One region of the Cellulomonas sp. P1_G12_2 genome, then DNA from elsewhere that is predicted to be linked to it. Evidence: predicted binding sites of a transcription regulator. Region 1 holds the regulator's gene; the other holds the start of a gene.
What was found. Region 1 encodes LexA, which represses DNA repair genes until DNA is damaged. Its sites were predicted from a motif close to TCGAACANNTGTTCGA; they were not measured.
Positions count from the first base shown of each region.

Region 1 (5,797 bases):
CGACGCCCGCGCCGTCCAGCGCGCCGTGGCGCGGGCTCGACGTCGGCAGCCCGTTCGACTACCCGAGGCAGGGGATCCTCTACCTCGCACGGCACCTGCCCAAGCCCGGCCGCGAGCCCGCCACCGACGCCCAGCTCGACGAGATCGCCGACCTGGTCACGGCCGCCGGGGGGCGCACGCTCGGGCTCTTCTCCTCGCGTCGCGCGGCGAACGCGGCTGCGGCCGCGATGCGCGAGCGCCTGGACGTCCCGATCCTCGTCCAGGGCGACGACCAGCTGCCCACGCTGGTGTCCCAGTTCATCGCCGACGAGGCGACCTGCCTGTTCGGCACCCTGTCGCTCTGGCAGGGCGTCGACGTCCCCGGAGCGACGTGCCGGCTGGTGATCATCGACCGCATCCCGTTCCCGCGCCCGGACGACCCCGTCAGCTCCGCACGGTCCGACGCGATCGAGAAGGCCGGCGGGAACGGCTTCCTGGCCGTCTCCGCCACGCACGCCGCGCTGCTCCTGGCCCAGGGCGCCGGCCGCCTGATCCGCACCAGCGAGGACCGGGGGGTGGTCGCCGTGCTCGACCCCCGGCTGGCGACCGCGGGCTACGGCAGCTTCCTGACGCGCTCGCTGCCCGACTTCTGGCGGACGACGGACCGTTCGGTGGCCATCTCGGCGCTGCGGCGGCTCGCCACGTCCGGCTAGCCTCGACCCGTCCCCGACCCAGAGGTGTGTGAGATGACCGAGAGCCTGGACATGGAAGACGTCGGCATGGCCCCGTCCCGGAGCGGCCGCCGTACGTCGAAGCTCGCGATCGTGGGAGCCGGTGCCGTCGGGTCGACGATGGCCTACGCCGCGTTGATGCGGGGGGCCGCTCGCTCCGTCGCGCTGTACGACATCAACGCCGCGAAGGCCGAGGCGGAGGCCCTCGACCTCGGCCACGGGATCCAGTTCATGCCCATGGCGCAGGTGGTCGGGTCCGACGACCTCGCGGTGTGCGCGGACGCGGACGTGGTGATGTTCACGGCGGGCGCCAAGCAGAAGCCCGGCCAGACGCGGCTGGACCTCGCGGAGGCGACCATCGGGCTCGTCCGCAAGGTCCTGCCGGCGGTCGTCGAGGTGGCGCCCGACGCGGTCTACGTCATGGTCACGAACCCCGTCGACGTGGTCACGTACGCCGCGCTGCAGATCTCGGGCCTGCCACCGTCGCAGCTGTTCGGGTCCGGCACCGTCCTGGACTCGTCGCGGCTGCGGTACCTCATCGCCCAGCACACCGGTGTCGCGGTGCAGAACGTGCACGCGTACATCGCCGGGGAGCACGGGGACACCGAGCTGCCGCTCTGGGGGTCCGCGAGCATCGGGTCCGTCCCGTTGCTCGAGTGGACGGGCACGGGGGGCAGCGGACCGCTCACCGCCGAGGTCCGCGACGGGATCGCCCGGGAGGTCGTCGAGTCCGCGTACCGGATCATCGAGGGCAAGGGTGCGACGAACTACGCGGTCGCCCTGGCGGGCTCGCGGATCATCGAGGCGATCGTGAAGGACGAGGGCCGGGTGCTGCCCGTCTCGTCGCTGCTCGACGACTACTACGGGATCAGCGACGTGTGCCTGTCGGTGCCGGCGATCGTCGGTGCGAACGGTGTCGGCGAGCGACTCCCGGTCCCGCTCTCCGACGAGGAGCTCGCGGGGCTGCGCAGCTCGGCGGACGCGGTGCGCTCCGTCGCCCGCCAGTTCGGCTTCTGACCGGCGCCACCCGATACCCGCACGCGCGTCGGGCCGCACCTCCCACGAGGTGCGGCCCGATCTGCGTGTCAGAGGCTGCGCAGCACGCTCACGACGCGGCCGAGGATCGTCGACTCGTCGCCCGGGATCGGGGAGTAGGCGGGGTTGTGCGGCATGAGCCAGACGTGGCCGTCGATGCGCTTGAGGGTCTTGACCGTGGCCTCGCCGTCGATCATGGCGGCCACGATCTCGCCGTTCTCCGCCACGGGCTGACGGCGCACCACGACCCAGTCGCCGTCGCAGATGGCGGCGTCGATCATGGAGTCGCCGACGACCTTGAGCAGGAAGAGGTCGCCGTCGCCGACGAGCTGGCGGGGGAGCGGGAACACGTCCTCCACCACCTGCTCGGCGAGGATCGGCCCGCCGGCCGCGATCCGGCCGACCACCGGTACGTAGGACGGGGCGGGCAGGCGCTCGCCGTCGCCCTGGTCGGGGAAGCTCGAGCGGCTGCCGTCCGGTGCCGTCCAGGTGCCGACGCCCCGCGAGTCGTCCGCGTGCACGACCTCGATGGCCCGCGGGCGGTTGGGGTCCCGTCGCAGGTAGCCCTTGCGCTCGAGGGCCATGAGCTGGTGCTTCACGCTGGACGGGCTGGTGAGGCCGACGGCCTCCCCGATCTCGCGCATGCTCGGGGGGTAGCCGCGGGACTCGACCGACGACCGGATGGTGTCGAGCACGAGCCGCTGGCGCGCGGTGAGACCGTCCGGTCCGGGCGCCCCGTCCGGGAGCGTGTGGATCGTCGCCAGGTCCTTCTCGGGCTGGGACGTGTCCCGTGAGTCCGTCACTGCGCTCCTCCTCCGTCCGGCGGCCGCCTCGCAGCACGCTCAGCCTTCTCCGCCTCGTCCAGCTCACGGTCGCGGTGTCCTGACCTGCGACGACGGGTGGTCCCGGCGTGCGTGTCAGTGCCTCGTGGTCCGCTTGTGCTGCACCGCCAGCCTAGGGATGTCGGGACCGAAGATCAAACATCTGTTCGATCGTGTCTCGACAGTGTCGCCGGATGCTGGTAGACATCGTACAAGCGTTCGACGAACAGGCGTTCGACGGGCGAGATCGACCGAGGCAGTACCCCGGGAGACCGGGCCGAGCAGGAACGAGAGACGTGATGAGCGCGATGGTGATGGGACCGGCGATGCCGAACCTGGTGCCGGCTCGGGTGCCCGGACACGGGGCGAGCCGCCGCGTGGCGACTGCCCGCGTCGCGCGTGCCGCGGTGCCGTCGGCGTCCCACCTCCGGTTGACCACGCGGGGACGGGCCGTCCTGTGGGCGCTCGCCGCCGTGGTCATCGCGGCGATCACCCTGCTCGGCACGCAGGCGGCGGCCGACGGTCCCACGGGGGCGCAGGAGGTCGTGCGCCACGTCGTGGCGCCCGGGGAGACGCTCTGGCAGATCGCGGAGTCCATCGCGGCGCCCACGCAGGACGTGCGCGACGTGGTGTTCGATCTCGTCCGCCTCAACGAGCTCCCGGACGCCGGACTGATGGCCGGTCAGGTCATCGTGCTCCCGGCCGACTGAGCGACGGCGAGCGCGCTCGGCGCCCGGCGGCGGAGGGGAAGTTCACCGTCAGGCGCAGACGCTCGCAGGCCGGACGCGCTGGTGCCACGCTCGGCACGGCGCGTCCCCACGAGGGGGGTCATCCGTGGATGACCCCCCTCGCGCATCCCCGCGCTCAGCCGCATCGGCACTACGCTCGCGGCGTGCCCGGCACCGATCTTGCGACGCCGGGACGCGTGGCCTAGCGTCACGCAGGCGTTCACGACGCGATCGCCGCCGGCAGTCGCCCGGCCGCCACGCGTCAGGCTCGAAGGGGATCACGGTGCACTGTCCGTTCTGCCGCCACCCGGACTCGCGGGTCGTCGACTCGCGGACGTCGGACGACGGGTCGACCATCCGGCGGCGCCGCCAGTGCCCCCACTGCAACCGCAGGTTCACCACGGTCGAGACCGCCAGCCTCTCGGTCGTGAAGCGCTCCGGGGCCACCGAGCCCTTCAGCCGCGAGAAGATCGCCGGCGGGGTCCGCAAGGCCTGCCAGGGCCGCCCGGTGAGCGAGGACGACCTCGCCCTGCTCGCGCAGAAGGTCGAGGAGACGCTGCGCAGCGCCGGCTCGGCCGAGATCGACGCGTACGAGATCGGGCTCGCCATCCTCGGCCCGCTCCGTGAGCTGGACGAGGTGGCCTACCTGCGCTTCGCCAGCGTCTACCAGGCGTTCGACTCCCTGGAGGACTTCGAGGCGGCGATCACGGTCCTGCGCGCGGAGCACGAGTCCGAGACCGACGGCGACGCCGACGAGCCGGTCGAGCCCTCGGGCGAGGACGTCCGGACCAGCTGAGCGGCACGCCGCCCGCTGCATCCTCGTCTGTCGGTGACACCACGTAGGTTCGTCGGGTGCTTCCTACCGATCTCGAGCTCCTCCACGTCCCCGGTGCCCCCGCCATCCTTCCGGACGGTTCCCGCGCCGTCGTCTCGGTCGTCCGACCGGACCTGACCGCCGACGAGTACGTCGGGCACCTCTGGTCCGTCGACCTCGACGGCGACAGCCCGCCCCGTCCGCTCACCCGCGGGCACCGCGACACGTCGCCGGACGTCAGCCCGGACGGTCGGTGGGTCGCCTTCGTCCGTGCCGAGCCTGAGGGCAAGCCGCAGGTGCATGTGGTCGAGGCCGCCGGGGGAGAACCGATCCGGCTGACCGACGCGCCTCTGGGCGCCTCCGAGCCGCGCTTCTCGCCCGACGGCACGCGGATCGCCTACCTGGCACGCGTGCCCGAGGAGGGGCGGTACGAGCCTGACGGCAAGCCGGGCTCCGAGGACCCGCGGCACATCACGGAGCTGAAGTACCGCTCCGACGGGATCGGGTTCTTCCGCGACCGCCCCCAGCACGCGTTCGTGGTCGACGTGCCCGCCGACGGCGAGCGACCGGCGACCGTGCCCGACCCGGTGCCTCTGACCTCCGGCGACATCGGTGTCGCCGGCGTGCGGTGGCTGCCCTCGGGTGAGGCTCTCGTGGGCGTCTCGTCCCGGCACGCGTCGCGCGAGGCGGACCTGCGCAGCGACGTGGTGCGCATCGACGCCTCCCCGGACGGGGATCCGGTGGCACCGGTGCCGCTCACGGACGCGGACGCGGGGAGCGTCCTCGGCGTCGACGCCGTCCTGCCCTCCTCGGACGGTTCCTGCCTCTGGCTGCTGGCCAGCGACCTCGGCCCTGCGGGCCGCGACTTCGTCGCCGCGCAGGTCGGCCTGTTCCGCCTGCCGCTGGACGGCGACGTCGCCGGTGGTGGGGTCGTGCGGCTCACGGATCCGGACCGGGACCAGCTCGCCGGCGTCGTCGTGGAGCTCGACGGCGATCCGCTGGTGGTGGTCGAGCGCCGCGGTGCCGCGCACCTGGTCCGGGTGGCGCCCGACGGCACGCAGGCGACGGTGGTCGGCGGGACGAAGGTGGTCGGCGGTGCTGCCGTGGCGGCGGGCACCGGACGCGTCGCCGTCACCGCAGCGACCCCGGAGTCGTCGGGCGAGGTGCTTCTCGTCGACACAGCCTCGGGTGCGACCCGGTCGCGCACGGACCTCGGTGCCTCGCTGCGCTCGACCGGCCGAGTCCGGGTGCCGACCGAGCTGGAGGCGACGGCCCCCGACGGCTACGCGGTGCACGGCTGGGTGGTGACTCCGGACGAGGGTCGCTACGGCGCCGGACCGCACCCGACGATCCTGATGATCCACGGCGGCCCGTTCGCGCAGTACACGCACGCGCTCTTCGACGAGGTGCAGGTGCTGGCGGAGGCCGGCTACGCGGTCGTGCTCGGGAACCCGCGCGGGTCGTCGGGCTACGGACGGGAGCACGGGCTCGCCATCCGGCACGGGTTCGGGACGGTGGACACGGACGACGTGCTCGCCCTGCTGGGTGCCGCCATGGTGGACCCTGCGCTGGACGGGGAGCGCGTGGGTGTCATGGGTGGCTCGTACGGGGGATACCTCACCGCCTGGCTGACCACGCGCACGGACCGGTTCGTGGCGGCGATCGTCGAGCGCGGGTTCCTCGACCCGG
Region 1 covers NZ_JBFUBX010000009.1:91,057-96,853, forward strand. The annotation lists gene AC1DXT_RS19660 (ATP-dependent DNA helicase) at 1-692, shown strand, start outside; gene AC1DXT_RS19665 (L-lactate dehydrogenase) at 726-1,727, shown strand; gene lexA (transcriptional repressor LexA) at 1,796-2,548, opposite strand; gene AC1DXT_RS19675 (LysM peptidoglycan-binding domain-containing protein) at 2,866-3,276, shown strand; gene nrdR (transcriptional regulator NrdR) at 3,578-4,090, shown strand; gene AC1DXT_RS19685 (S9 family peptidase) at 4,147-5,797, shown strand, end outside.

Region 2 (5,797 bases), on a different contig from region 1:
CACTACCTCGCGGTGCCGCCGTCGTCGTTCGCGCCGATCACGCGGGCGCTGGACAAGGCCGGGCTGACCGACGGCGTCCGGGTGGTCTACGAGAAGCCGTACGGCACGTCGCTGGAGACGTTCCGGGACCTCGACGCGACCGTGCACGCCGCGTTCGACGAGGAGCAGGTGTTCCGGATCGACCACTTCCTGGGCAAGGAGGCGACGCAGAACCTGCACGTCCTGCGGTTCGCCAACGAGCTGTTCGGCGGGGTGTGGAACCGGCGACACGTGGAGCAGGTGCAGATCGACGTGCCCGAGACGCTGGACGTCGCGCAGCGCGCCGAGTTCTACGACGCAACCGGCGCCGCGCTCGACATGCTGGTCACGCACCTGTTCCAGGTGGCCGCGGAGGTCGCGATGGAGCCGCCGCGCAAGCTCGACGCGGCGAACCTGGGCAAGGCACGCGAGGACGTCATCCAGCACTTCCGGCCGCTCGACCCCGCGAACGACGTGGTGCTCGGGCAGTTCGAGGGCTACCGCGACATCGACGGCGTACCCGACGACTCCACCACCGACACGTTCGTCGCCGCGCGGCTCTGGGTGGACACCGAGCGGTGGAAGGGCGTGCCCTTCCTGCTGCGGACCGGCAAGCGGATGGGCGGCTCGGCGCAGCAGGTCACCCTCGTGCTGCGGACGCCGGACACGCTGTTCGGCTCCCCCGTCGGCCCCAACCGTGTGATCGTCTCGCTGGCCGGCTCGGGCGAGCTCGAGGTGACGACGACCGTCAAGAAGCCCGGCGCGTTCCTCGAGCTCGGGACCGGGACGGCCAACCTGGAGCTGGCCGACGTCGAGCCGGGCGAGTCCCTGCCGCCGTACGCCGGGCTGCTGGAGGACGTCCTCGTCGGCGACCGCACCCTGTTCACGACGCCGGCCGGGCTGGAGGCGGCCTGGATCGCCTTCGCTCCGCTGCTGGGCGACGCGCGTCCGACGCCCGAGCCGTACGCGGTCGGCTCGTGGGGGCCGAAGTCCGCCGAGAGGCTGGCCGAGCCGCACGGCTGGGTGCTCGGCGACTGAGATCAGCCCGCCCCGGCGCGTCCGACGAGGCAGCGTGCTCGTACGATGCGCGCGTGACCGCCCCCCGCCTCGAGCTCAGCTTCCTCACGTTCGTCCCGTACGACGACCCGGCCGACGCGGGCCAGTCCCTGCGCGACGCCATCGACCTCTTCCAGTACGCGGAGGAGCTCGGCTACGACATCGGCTGGGTCCGGGTCCGTCACCTGGAGAAGTTCCTCTCCTCGCCGTTCCCCCTGTTCGCGGCCATCGGCCAGGCGACCACGCGCATCCGGTTCGGCACCGCGGTCCTGCCGATGCGGTACGCCGACCCGATCGCGGTCGCGGAGGACGCCGCGACGGTCGACCTCCTGTCCGGCGGCCGGCTCGAGCTGGGCGTCGCCGGCGGGATCAAGCCGTCGGCCGCGCTGCTCGACGGGGTCTACGGCTCCAGTGAGCTCTCGTTCGACGACGAGTCCCAGCACCGCATCGCCCGGCTGCGCGCGGCTCTCGCCGGGGAGCCCGTCGCAGTCGCCCCGGAGGGCGGCTTCCCGATCGCACCGCCCGGCACCCCCCTGACCGTCACGCCGCACAGCCCCGGCCTCGCCGACCGGGTCTGGTACGGGCCCGGGTCTCGGGCGACCGCCGTACGGACCGCCGAGCAGGGGATGGACCTGCTGGTCTCGACGCTCAACGGGGAGGACGACGGGCGGTCCTTCGAGGAGACGCAGCGCGACCAGATCCGCGCGTACAAGGAGACGTTCGACGTCCCCGGTCGGACCCCGCGCGCGGTCGCCGGACGGATCGTCCTGCCGAGCGTCATGCCCGCGGACGACGAGCTCTTCGCCGAGTACATCGCCTGGTACGCGGGCCGCTTCGACGCCACGGGTCGCCCGCCCGCCGGCACCGGGTTCGGGGTGTTCAGCCCGACGCACCACGGATCGCCCGACGAGGTCGTCGCCAGCCTGCAGGCCGACGTCGCCCTCCAGGAGGCGACGGGGCTCGACATCGTCCTGCCCGCGAACGCGACCCACGCCATGAGCCGCCGCATCCTCGAGAACGTGGCGACGAGCGTCGCGCCGCGGCTCGGCTGGAACCCGGCCTGACTCGTCGGCGGGCGACGCCTCGACGAGGCCGCCGCGTGGCCCCGCCCGTCCTTCGGCCCCCTCGGCGACAGTCCGGCCGCCGCCGGGCTCAGAACGGTGGGTCGCCCCAGTCGCGCGGTGGCGGTGGCGGCGGTGGGTGCTCGGCGACGGACGGCGTGGTCAACAGCTGGACCGGATGGCGCGCGTACGTCAGCCCGTGCCGGTCGGTCCACGTCGAGATCCCGGTGACCGGGTCCCAGGTCACCTTCCACCACCCCTTCGTCTTGGCCTCGTGGTGGTGCTTGCACAGGGCGTGCAGGTTCGCCTCGCACGTCTGAACGTCGTGCACCGAGCCGGCCGGCGCTCGCGAGAAGTCGTAGGGGACGCGGTGGTCGATCTCGCAGCGCGACGCAGGCTGCCGGCACCCCGGGAAGGTGCAGGTGACGTCGCGGGCGATGACGGTGCGGGTCAGGTCGGCGCCCGGCCGGTAGGTGGCGCTGCCGACCGCGCAGACCTGGCCGGTGGCGTCGGTCAGCACCCGGCGCCACGTGGCGTCCTGCGCCAGCTCGCGGGCGACCTCCGCGGTGATCGGACCGTACGACTCGAGGACCGCCGGGTTGTCGTCCACGCCCAACAGGGTGCTCGCCGCCACCGCGACCTGCAGGGAGACCCGCTGCCCGTGCCGGGTCGGCAGTGGCGTCCCGTCCGGGGTGGCCTGCCGGTCCAGGATGCCCGTGAACACATCGGCGAACGCGTCCGCGCGACGCTGGTCGACCGTGCGGTCGTCGCCGTCGACGGCGGCGTTCCCCGCGAGGGCGTCGACCGCCGTGAAGGCCGCGGTCGCGTGCTCGGCCGGCAGGTAGGCGCTGAGGAACGCCATCCCGTGCTCGGACAGGCGCATCGAGACCCAGCGATCGGCTCGCTCCTTGACGCGCCGCCGCTCCGCAGCCGCGGCGTCGGCACCGATCACGGCACCCCGCACGTGCCGAGCCAGCTGGGGCGCCGTGAGGTCCTGGGCGCGGTCGAGAGCGTCGGCGACCACCGCAGCCACGGTGCCGGGCTCCGCGGCGAGGGTCTCGGCGACGATCACGTCGACCTTGCGCGCGTCGACCGCACCCGCGGCCCACGCGTCCGCGAGCGCCGGACGGTCACCCGCGAACGACGCCCGCAGGACCAGGTCCCGAGCCAGCCGCCCCGTGCACACCAGCGCGCACGCCAGCTCGTCGCCGACCTTGGCCAGCGCGTCCGGCGTCCTCGCCTCCATCTCGCGGATGACGACGGCCTGCGCGGCCTGCGCCATGTTGAGCACCTGCTGCCACGCGGTGACGGCGTTGACCAGCTCGACGTCGGAGGCGTCCGCGACCGACACGGACTCGAGCCGGCCGGCGAGCTCGCTGAGCGTCAGGCCGGGGATCGGGAACGCCTCGACGTGCCTCAGGTCCAGCTCGGGCGACGGGCCCCAGTCGGAAGCCGGGGTGCGCGGGTCGTCGAGAAGCGCCGTCACCTCGCTACCTCCTGTCGATCCCTATCGGAATCGAACAAGTGTACGATCGACCGCCGACACTCGGCGGGCCATGATGACCGCACATCCGGTACCGCGTCAGGCGCTGATCACATCGCCGGCGCCGCCGTCACCTGGTCGGCCGGCGGGGCCTCGATCGTCACCGGGCCGCCCCAGTTGCTGAGCGTCATCTCGATGTGCGAGCCCATCATGTCCATCACGAGCTTGCGGGGCAGCTTGTCGTCCCCGACCCAGTACGTGTAGGTGATCTCCTTCGGCACCTCGACCCCGGCTGCGGCCGCGGCGGCGAACTGCTCCGCCGACGGGCCGGCCATCTTGCTGGTGTCGACCACCACGTCGTACGGCTGCGCGCTGACGCCGTCGAGCTGCTCGGCGGCTCCGGCCTTGGTGACGCTGACCAGGGCGGGGAGGATCTCCTCGAGGCTGTCGGTCGCGCTGGAGCCGGTCGTCTGCGAGAGCGACGCGGTCAGGGGGTTGCTGGTGTCGGTGGGGTCCAGCTGCCAGAACATGCCCCCGGTCAGCTCACCCATGTTGATGTACATCTGGCCGCCGACGATGCGCATCTCGATGGGCGCGGTCATCTGCGCGCTGCTCATCGTCATGGTCAGCTCGTTGCCGGCGTCGGTGACGCGTGCCTGGCCCTGAGCGGTCATGGAGGCGCCGGCGACGTCCGTGACCATCGTCGTGTCGTAGGTCTTCGCGGCCAGCATCGCCGTGGCGATGTCGCCCAGGTTGTCCGTGGTGAGCTCGAAACCGGCGGGCTCGACGACCGTCTCCTCCTCGACCGATGCGCCGACGGAGGACGTCGGTGCGGCCTCCGGCGCGGACCCTCCGCACGCGGTCAGCGACCAGGCGAGGACGGCGGCGGCCGGGACGACGAGCAGACGACGGGACACGCGCACGGGGGAACTCCCAAGGTGGAGGGCGGAGAGGGAACGAGGGGAAACCCTTCCATACCGGCGGGTGGTCCCGTGCCCGATCCACGCCTGCGCCTCAGCCCTCGCACAGCGACGGCACAGGCTCGCTCGGCTCAATGGAACCCGTCCCACTAGGAGGGTTCCCATGACTCAGTACGCGCTCCTCGCGCTCGATCTCGTCGCCATCAGCGTCCTCGCACTCGGCGTCTACTTCCCCCGGCACCGGCGGCGTGACCTCGTCGTCGCGTACCTCGGCGTCAACGTCGGCGTGCTGGCGGTGGCGACCGCCCTGGCGAGCAGCGCGGTGGGCGCCGGCCTCGGGCTCGGGCTGTTCGGCGTGCTGTCGATCATCCGCCTGCGCTCCACGGAGCTGACCCAGCACGAGGTGGCGTACTACTTCTCGGCGCTGGCGCTCGGGCTGCTGGGCGGGCTCGCGGTGACGCCGTCGGCCCTGAACGCCTCGCTGATGGTGATGGTCGTCGTGGTCATGGCGGTCGTCGACCACCCGCGGATGCTCCGGCAGTACCGGCAGCAGACGATGATCCTCGACTCGGCCATCACCGACGAGACCGCGCTCGCCGCGCACCTGGAACGCCTGCTCGGCGCCACGGTGCACACCGCGATCGTGCAGCGCGTCGACCTGGTCAACGACACCACCTGCGTGGACGTCCGGTACGAGCTGACCACGGCACGAGCCCGGGTGGCGGTGTCGGCATGAGCTTCGAGCCCATCGACCTCGTCGAGCTCACCGAGCGGGCGAGCCTGCAGACCCGGATCGACCGCAAGTACGTGGTCCCGGCGGACGCGGTCCCGGTGCTCCTGCGCGGCGTCGAGCCCGGTGCACGCATCCTCGAGATCGGCGACCAGCGCGACTTCGCCTACGAGTCGGTCTACTTCGACACCCCCGACCTCACTAGCTACCTCGGGGCGGCCCACCGTCGCCGGCGGCGGTTCAAGATCCGCACGCGCACCTACGTGGACTCCGAGCTCTGCTGGGTCGAGGTGAAGACCCGCGGTCCGCGCGGCAGCACGGTCAAGACGCGCCTGCCGTACGACCCGGACGACCGCGACACCCTGACCGACGAGGGCCGCCGGTTCGCCGACGACGTCCTCGACAACGCCGGGCTCTACAGCCCGACCCTGGTCAGCACATACCGCCGCTCGACCCTCTTCCTGCCGCGGACCCAGAGCCGCACGACCATCGACACCGGGCTGGTGTGGACGTCGGCCCTCACGGGCGG
Region 2 covers NZ_JBFUBX010000001.1:388,824-394,620, reverse strand. The annotation lists gene AC1DXT_RS01975 (glucose-6-phosphate dehydrogenase) at 1-1,056, shown strand, start outside; gene AC1DXT_RS01970 (LLM class flavin-dependent oxidoreductase) at 1,110-2,138, shown strand; gene AC1DXT_RS01965 (HNH endonuclease signature motif containing protein) at 2,227-3,621, opposite strand; gene AC1DXT_RS01960 (SCO4651 family lipoprotein) at 3,729-4,541, opposite strand; gene AC1DXT_RS01955 (DUF4956 domain-containing protein) at 4,702-5,274, shown strand; gene AC1DXT_RS01950 (polyphosphate polymerase domain-containing protein) at 5,271-5,797, shown strand, end outside.
Region 2: the regulator LexA is predicted to act here: its motif matches at 3,652-3,667, upstream of AC1DXT_RS01965 (HNH endonuclease signature motif containing protein).